One region of the Enterococcus sp. LJL128 genome, then DNA from elsewhere that is predicted to be linked to it. Evidence: predicted binding sites of a transcription regulator. Region 1 holds the regulator's gene; the other holds the start of a gene.
What was found. The regulator CtsR, encoded in region 1, represses protease genes until heat stress. The targets are predictions, from matches to a motif close to TTGGTCAAAAAAGGTCAAANA.
Positions count from the first base shown of each region.

Region 2: the regulator CtsR is predicted to act here: its motif matches at 2,114-2,134, upstream of AC1Z3K_RS04850 (ATP-dependent Clp protease proteolytic subunit).

Region 1 covers NZ_JBXPBP010000028.1:569-4,899, forward strand. Annotated here, with positions in the region: gene AC1Z3K_RS18400 (ATP-dependent Clp protease ATP-binding subunit) at 1-2,154, opposite strand, end outside; gene AC1Z3K_RS18405 (CtsR family transcriptional regulator) at 2,158-2,625, opposite strand; gene AC1Z3K_RS18410 (MerR family transcriptional regulator) at 2,806-3,282, shown strand; gene AC1Z3K_RS18415 (MBL fold metallo-hydrolase) at 3,257-3,928, shown strand; gene AC1Z3K_RS18420 (RidA family protein) at 4,061-4,331, opposite strand, start outside.
Region 2 covers NZ_JBXPBP010000002.1:384,000-388,330, reverse strand. Annotated here, with positions in the region: gene AC1Z3K_RS04860 (ROK family protein) at 1-426, shown strand, start outside; gene AC1Z3K_RS04855 (hypothetical protein) at 626-1,060, opposite strand; gene AC1Z3K_RS04850 (ATP-dependent Clp protease proteolytic subunit) at 1,459-2,046, opposite strand; gene AC1Z3K_RS04845 (type 1 glutamine amidotransferase domain-containing protein) at 2,230-2,751, shown strand; gene vanT (membrane-bound serine racemase VanT) at 3,111-4,331, opposite strand, start outside.

The DNA of each region.
Region 1 (4,331 bases):
ATCAATCCGGTTAAGAAATTCCGGACGAAATGCTTTTTTCAGTTCTTCCAAAATTCGCTTCTGCATTGCATTATGATCCTTCGTTAAATCCTGAACGTTGAATCCAACATTCTTCTCTTCACGAATCGCAGTTGCACCAATATTTGACGTCATAATCAATATAGTATTTCTAAAATCGACCTTACGTCCTTTAGAATCAGTCAAATGACCATCATCCAACACTTGTAAAAGAATATTGAAAACATCCGGATGAGCCTTTTCCACCTCATCCAGCAAGATTACAGAATATGGTTTTTGACGAATTTTTTCAGTCAACTGACCACCTTCTTCATAACCTACATACCCTGGAGGTGAACCAATCAGTCGGCTGGTACTATATTTTTCCATAAACTCAGACATATCCACCCGAATCAGGGCATCTTCACTGCCAAACATCGTTTCAGCCAATGCTTTCGCCAGCTCTGTCTTTCCTACTCCAGTAGGACCAAGGAACATAAAGGAACCAATCGGCCGATTCGGATCCTTCAGACCGCTTCGTGCCCGGCGAATTGCTCTGGAAACGGCTTGAACTGCTTCATCTTGTCCAACAACACGATGGTGAAGAATTGATTCGAGCTCCATCAATCGTTCACTCTCTTTTTTCTCCAGCTGCTGCAGCGGCACGCCTGTCCATTGAGAAACCACTGCTGCAACATCTTCATCTGTTACTCTATTTGTATAACCTGATGCTTCTTTTTGCTCCAGCAGCAACAAATTCTCCAGTTTCTGCATCAGTTTCTTTTCCTTCATCCGCAGTCTCGCTGCACTTTCAAAGGACTGTTCCAGAATAGCTTCTTCCTTTTCATCTGACAGTTCCTGAATCTCTGTACGCAAATGATTAATTTCTGAAGGTTCATCCGCCAAATCCAAACGAACTTTAGCTGCTGACTCATCCATCAAATCAATCGCTTTGTCCGGCAATTGCCGTGAATTGATGTAGCGGACAGAAAGCTGTACTGCTGCATGCAGTGCTTCATCAGTAATCTCAACCCCATGATGAGCCTCATATCTGGACCGTAGTCCCTTCAAAATCTCAATAGCTTCTTCCGGTGTTGGCTCATCAATCTGCACACGAGCAAAACGTCTTTCCAAAGCAGAATCTTTTTCGATATATTTTTGATATTCATCTAGGGTTGTTGCACCAATCGTCTGTAGTTCGCCTCGAGCCAATGCCGGCTTTAAAATATTGGAAGCATCAATTGCTCCTTCAGCACCGCCGGCACCAATTAACGTATGAAGCTCATCGATAAACAGGATTACCTGACCGTCTTGATAAATTTCGTCGATGACTTTTTTCAATCGATCTTCAAACTCGCCACGGTACTTAGTCCCGGCTACCAGTGCACCCATATCCAACATCATCAGACGTTTTTCCTGCATAGCCTGAGGAACCTCTCCATTAACTATCTTCTGTGCCAGACCTTCAGCAATTGCTGTTTTACCTACACCTGGTTCACCAACCAGTACAGGATTATTTTTAGTTCTTCTACTTAAAATCTGAATCAGTCTTCTTACTTCATCTGAACGGCCAACAACTGGATCAAGGTTCTTTTCTCGAGCCAATTTCGTTAAATCTCTAGCAAGCGAATCTAGTGTAGGTGTACCGCCGCCCTTTTGCGCAGCACCCTTTTGATTTTTCCGTTTGTTGCCAGACATCGCCATCTGTGGGTCATTAATACCAATTTTTTTCATAAGCAGCTGCCGAACCTTGATTAGGCTTAAACCTAAATTTACTAGAATTCGTGAAGCTAATATATCTTCATCACGCAACAACCCCAGCAGCAAATGCTCTGTCCCAATATTCGGAGCACCTAAGCGTTTAGCTTCTTCTCCAGAGTAAGCAAAAATTTGCTTCGCCCGAGGTGAATAAGGTAGATAAATCCCTTTTGGATAGGATTTTGCCATTCCGTACCCCATCAAGTGTTCAATTTCCTCGCGAATATCATTTTTTTCTACATTCAACTGGCGCAGTGTTTTGCCGGCAATACCTTTCGGCTCAATTACTAATGCCAGCAGCAAGTGTTCTGAGCCAACCGACTGATGCTTGAAATATTTTGCCTCTTCCTGTGCAATAGCCAAAACGGCTTTAGCGCTATCTGTAAATAACTCATCCATAAACTATTCCTCCTCATAGCTCAGACGCTCCAAAAAAGCATACATTAACTGAGCACGTAAAAAATCTTCCTGTGCGCCAAATTTTCCCAGCACATTTTTTCCCAAAGCAGCAAGCATCAAATTGCCTTCCTTCTTCGTCACTACTTCTTCTTCATATAATTTCTGCACAAAAACCAATGCGTCTTTCTCTGATAGCTGATCACCAATGAATTGCTCCATCTGCTTAAGCAGCTGTGTACTGTCAGATAGCTGAACCTTGGCAATTCGGATATAGCCGCCTCCACCTCGTTTACTTTCAACAGAATATCCCCGCTGAATGGTAAAACGAGTATTAATTACATAATTTATCTGGGAAGGGACACAATTGAATAAATTGGCCATCTCGGCACGTCGAATCTCAATCTTACTGCTATCTTCTAGTATCTTTTTCAAATAGGCTTCAATCAGATCAGAAGTGTTCTTATTGTTCATGACATTATCCTTCTCCCTTGACTAATACTGACCATAATTATATCGTTTTTGTACAAGTAAATAAAGAAGAAAGCTTATACTTTATTGAAAAATCAAAGGATTTTCAACAAATAATTCACATTTTCAGTATTGACCTTGGAGTTTACTCTAATGTTATGATGAAATCAGGAGGAAAACAACATGACCACTGAATGGACAATCAACGAGATTGCTAAGCTGACAAACCTTTCAAAAGACACTATCCGGTATTATGAAAAAGAAAAACTGATTACACCTAAACGCAGCGACAACAATTACCGCATCTATTCAAAAGAAGAGCTGCTCAAGCTAAAATATATCGCTGTAATGAAATATGCCCGCTTTTCTCTAAAGGAAATCAACACCTTCGTGCTGCTCTTTGACCAGGAGCTTTCTGAAGACTGCAACCAGCAGGGTAAAACTTTACTAGAGAAAAAAATTAGCGATTTAGAGAGAGCCGTGCGACATTATCAGGCAATTCTACAGCTGTTAAAGCAAATCCCCTATACGGATGACTTTCAGCAGTTGAAACAGCACTTGGAAAATAGCGGCACTGATCACTCTTTAGATAGTTTTATTGAAAAATTATTTGAAGAAATCAAGGAGGAAACATATGAAAACAATTTATCATTCCACTGAAGAATCACTGCAGCTGATTACGATGCCGCGGATATTTCCTATAAATTGCTACATTATTTTAGAAAAAGACTACTGTGTACTAATCGATTGTAGTAAACAAGGGATGGCAGAACCCATCATTAAAGCGGTAGAGGATACCGGCAAACCTTTGAAGTATATCATTCTGACCCATGCACATGCCGATCATACTGGAGATATCAATAAAATAAAAAATTATTTTCCAAAAGCAAAAGTCTGCATTGGTGCACAAGAATTTTCAGATAGTAAAACAGGCGTGAGAAATATCCATCTACCGATAGAACCGGATCTGCTGCTGAAGCACAAAGATGTCTTAGGAAGCTTAGTTGTATATGAAACGCCTGGCCATACCAATGGATCAATTTCATTGATTGATACACGGAGTCTTTCAAGCTACGTAGGTGATTTAATTCAAACTAGGGGCGGAGCTGCTATTTCCGGAGATTTGCGCTGGCGTTTTCCTTTTCCAGCTTTTGCTACTGTAGATAAGCAGGCAGCTGTTGATTCAGTCAAAAGTCTATACGCAGATTATACAATTTACAAAACTTTTTGCGGACATGGCCCTGTATTGGTTCCCACACATAATGAAATTACTCAGTTAATTAAACGGGCTGAACAAAAAATATAATACAAAAGAAAGCTGTGACATAGAAATAAGCTCATTTTTCCCAACACGCTCTACACATAAAAAAAACTCATACGAAGCCTATTTTCAGCTTTGTATGAGGCTTTTTTTAGTTTTTATTAATTATAAAGCAACCTATCTTACAGCGATTACTTCAATTTCTACTAACCCGTTATTAGGTAATGCTCCTACCTGAAAAGCACTGCGGGCTGGAGCCTCTTCTGTAAAGAATTCACTATAGACTTGATTCATCTCCTGAAAATCAGCAATGTCCTTCAACAGTACTAGTGTCTTTACTACGTCCTTCATCTCCAAACCCAACTCTGACAACAGCAGCTGTACGTTTTCTAAAGCAAAACGAGTTTGAGCATTAATATCTGCGCCCATTTCCTTTGTACGATGATTG
Region 2 (4,331 bases), on a different contig from region 1:
GCTGGAGAGTTTGGTATGATGTTGATTCCCAATGAACATGGCAAAAATGAAATTATTGCTAAGTATGCCTCAACACAAGGTTTATTAAATCTGTATCGGCAGCGGCTGGGCATTACTTCAGATACTCCAGTGACTGGGGAAGAAATTTTCAAAGGAAATACGTTTGAGAAAAAAATTGTTTTGAAACGCTGGGGTGAATATATTGCTCTGTGTATCTATAATGTCATAGTTACGATGAATCCGGAGAAGGTCCTGATTGGAGGCGGAGTGAGTCAAAATCCAAATTTGCTGAGCCTAATTGAGCAGCCCTTAAAAGATTTTCCCGAATGGTCTCTTTTTAAAACACCAGTGGACCGTTGTCAGCATCAAAATGATGCTGGTTTAATTGGCGCCTTCTATCTTGTTCGAAATAAAATTTTTAAATAATTAAATAAACAAAATAAAAAAAAGAGATAAAAAAAACCATCGGCTTTGGCAAGCCGATGGAAAAGGAGTATTACTCAATAAGAGTAAAATGAAAAATAAAAAGGTTGTTGTTGGTATGTCTAAATAATACAATACTTCTCTAGCTTTGTCTAGTAAAAACATCTTAAAAATAAAATGAGATTTTTTTGTTATTTTATATTTATTTCTTTAATAAAACATTGCTCATTTTTGTAATACAGAAAGAAATATCATCTGTTGCCAAATCCTGTTTTGCTTCTGAAGCTTCAAAAAGTTCAACATCCATCCCTTTTTCTGGATTCAAGGAGAGAACCATTTCATTGCATCCCGCAACATATTCTGTATAAGAACGTTCTAATTTTTTATGAACGCCAATTACTTTTACTGGTGGACGAAGACCTAGAATTAATTTTAGCAAGTCTTCATATTTCATCGTACCTTCTTTAAAGATTCCCTGAATCTCTGTAATCCGCTCTGGAGAAAGCTCTGCTGTCTTCTTATCGTCGATTGCCTGACGCAGCTCCTCGTAATAAACATTCATATTTTCGCCGATTTTTTCGGTCTCCTGCACAATATCGTTAATCTTTTGAATATAATAGCCTAAATTTGGTTTCACTTTTCTTCCTACTTTCTTTTATTATCAATTTATTTTACCGTTTTCCCCTCTTGCTGACAAGCCCAGAATAAAAACCTATAGTTCTATAAAAATAACTACTGTTATTTTTTGTAAAATATTCTAGGATTTTTCAAATTTTTTTTGAAATTCTAAAGCCTTATAAACATAAAAGAGCGAAACAAAACGGACACTCCGCTTATTTCGCTCTTTAAACCTGAATAAAAAACTAGATAGAAGTACTTATCAACACTAAACTGTGACAGAGCAGCTCTTTTTTATTTCTCGATGCTGCCTCTTCTGTCTCTACTCCTGTCTTTTTCTAAAAAATGTCTTTCCAGAATTAAACACCTCTAGCTCTACTCATTAGATGTCAGCCACTTGACACATCATTTGACTTATTAAATTTCGTCGCTGGATTTAATAATTTTAGATACCATGCCATATTCTTTGGCTTCTTCTGCAGACATCCAGAAATTGCGGTCTGTATCTTTAGCTACCTGTTCATAGGTTTGACCTGTTGCTTCAGCAATCATCCGGTTAACACGTTCTCTCATACGGACAATTTCCTTCGCTTCAATTTGAATCTCTGTTCCTTGACCTTGTACTCCGCCAGCCGGCTGATGAATCATAAACCGAGTATTCGGCAGGCAGTATCTATTCTTGGCATCTGCCGCAAGATAGATTGTGACACCGGCACTTGCCACCCAGCCAGTACCTACAACGATAACCTCTGGCTTAACAAACTGAATCATGTCGTGGATAGTGTCTCCAGATTCTACATGTCCTCCCGGACTATTGACAAAAATCTTAATAGGCTCATCACCCATTGCTGCTAATAAAAGCAGCTGAGAAGAAACCTCTCTGGCTAAATCCTGTGTTACTTCACCATAAATCAGAATTGTCCGCTCTTCCCATAATTTCTTCATAATCAAACTTTGATCATTTTTCGGTGTATTTTCTTTTTCTTCTTCTTCTAAACGATACATTTATACATACCTCCTGCTTTTCAGTAAGGAATGACTATCCATTCCGGTCACTCTTCTATTTTACCAAAAAGTCAGGATTGTTCAAACAAAGAAGTGCCTATCTTTTGAATACTTAAAAAAATCACGTTAGGATAAAGTTAAGCTGATTCATTCAGCCACAACAAACAGGAAAGAGGAGATTCGATGACAAACACAGGAAAAGTTGCAGTATTAGTTACAGATATGGTGGAAGACGTAGAATTGACCTCACCAAAAAAAGCCTTGGAAAGTGCCGGTTACACTTTGACGCTAATTGAAAAAGAAGCTGGCAAAACTATTACTGGAAAAAAGGGAGAGACCTTTGTCATTGATGCAGCGATTGATGATGTTTCCCCAGAGGAATTTTCTGCGTTGCTAATTCCTGGAGGGTTTTCACCTGACCAGCTACGTGCAGATCAACGTTTTGTAGATTTCACTGCCTACTATTTGGAAAATGACTTGCCGTTATTTGCGATTTGCCATGGTCCCCAATTATTTATCCAGACTGGTTTAACTAGCGGACGTAAAATGACTGCCTATCTAACTGTACAGCCGGATATTCATTACGCTGGCGCTGAGGTTGAAGATCAGGCCGTTGTCATTGATAAGAAACTTGTAACTAGTCGGAATCCAGATGACCTGCCGGCTTTTAACGAAGCAATTGTTTCTGTACTAAAGGATAGCTAAAAGTTCAACCTGTTGAAAAAACGAGTTTGGGACATAAGAAAATGCCCGAACTCTTCTTTCTCTAAAATCCGAATAAACGGCGTTCCAAAAGTAGCTCACTACACTTCGTTCCGATAGCATCAACTTCTAAGTGCTAAAAGCACTAAGAGTTGAAGTTCTCGGAAATAAGCCGAACTATCTCAAAAATATGAAAAGCTCCAGGTAGGTATCAATCAACATCTACTCGGTTCCCTTGTAGTGTTTCTTGACAATTTTCGGATAATTCGTCTTATTGCTGTGAAACACAGCGAGGAATGAGCTGATGTTGAACAGTACCTACTTGGTTCTCGGAGCTAAACACTTTTGTCTCGACCTCGTTTTCAATTTTCCAGCCGGCTACCGATCCTGCTTAGAATCTCATTCGTAATCGTTTGACTTTTTTTAGCGGCTTCTTCACCATTCTCCAGCACCGTTATAACTACCCCTGGCTGAATAGCTGGTGCTTCGGTTAAATCCACCAGCAGCATGTCCATGCAAATCATACCGATTTGAGGCAGCTCCTGATCTTCATAGCTTAGCCTATAACCTGTCTCCGATAAATTTCGAGAAATTCCATCGGCATAGCCTATCGAAACAACACCAACCTTCTGCCCTTTTACCGCCTGTCTACCAGTTCCATAGCCGAGATACTGCCCATACGCAACGGATTTCACCGAGATTAGAATGGCTTGAATCGACAGCACTGGCTTGAGTGTTAACTGTTCCTTTAGCTGGTAATCCGTTTGACTAAGTACGCCATAAAGAAAAAGACCGATTCTGGCGTAATCATAGGTAAGCTCTGGGTAATTCACCACACCATAACTGCTTTGAAGATGTGTCATCCCGTAGTCAATACCTGCCTGCTCCAATTCTTCCAGCAAGCGGTCATACACGTGAATCTGTTGTCTGGTTCGTTCCCGTGATGTATCGTCCTGCGAATCTGCAGAACCTAAATGAGAGTAAATCCCTTCACATTTCAGAAAAGGCAGCTTGTAGGTAGGCAAAAGCTCCATTAAGTCTGGAGAAAAGCCTAGGCGGTGCATACCTGTATCAATCTTCAAATGGCAACGGATAGGAATTTTCCGCCTATTCAACAACACAGCATATTGCTGATGGATAATAGTTTGAATTAAATTATATTTGTTGAGCTCTTTTATTCTGTCAGGATCTGTATAACCGAGGATGAGGATTTCCCCTTGAAGTCCTGCTTTTCTTAACTGAACCCCTTCCTCCAGCGTTGCCACAGCGTAAAAATCAACCCCCAGCTTCTCCAATTCTTTTCCACATTTCACTGCACCATGACCATAAGCATTTGCCTTAAGAACAGCCATCACCCGTGTTTTTTCAGAAAGCAGCTTTTGAAGCAGTTTCAAATTGGCTGCAAGGGCCCGTTTATCCACCTTTTTTTCAGCACGCCTCAGTGTGCCCCCTGTTTTTTTTCTCTTTTTTTCAAATAACGGCATCAGAATCATGCATATGATTACAGTTAGCAGCAACACTAATAAAAACTGCAGCAGACTATTTTGCAGAAAAGGAATCCCCTTTCCAACATAAGCAAGGAC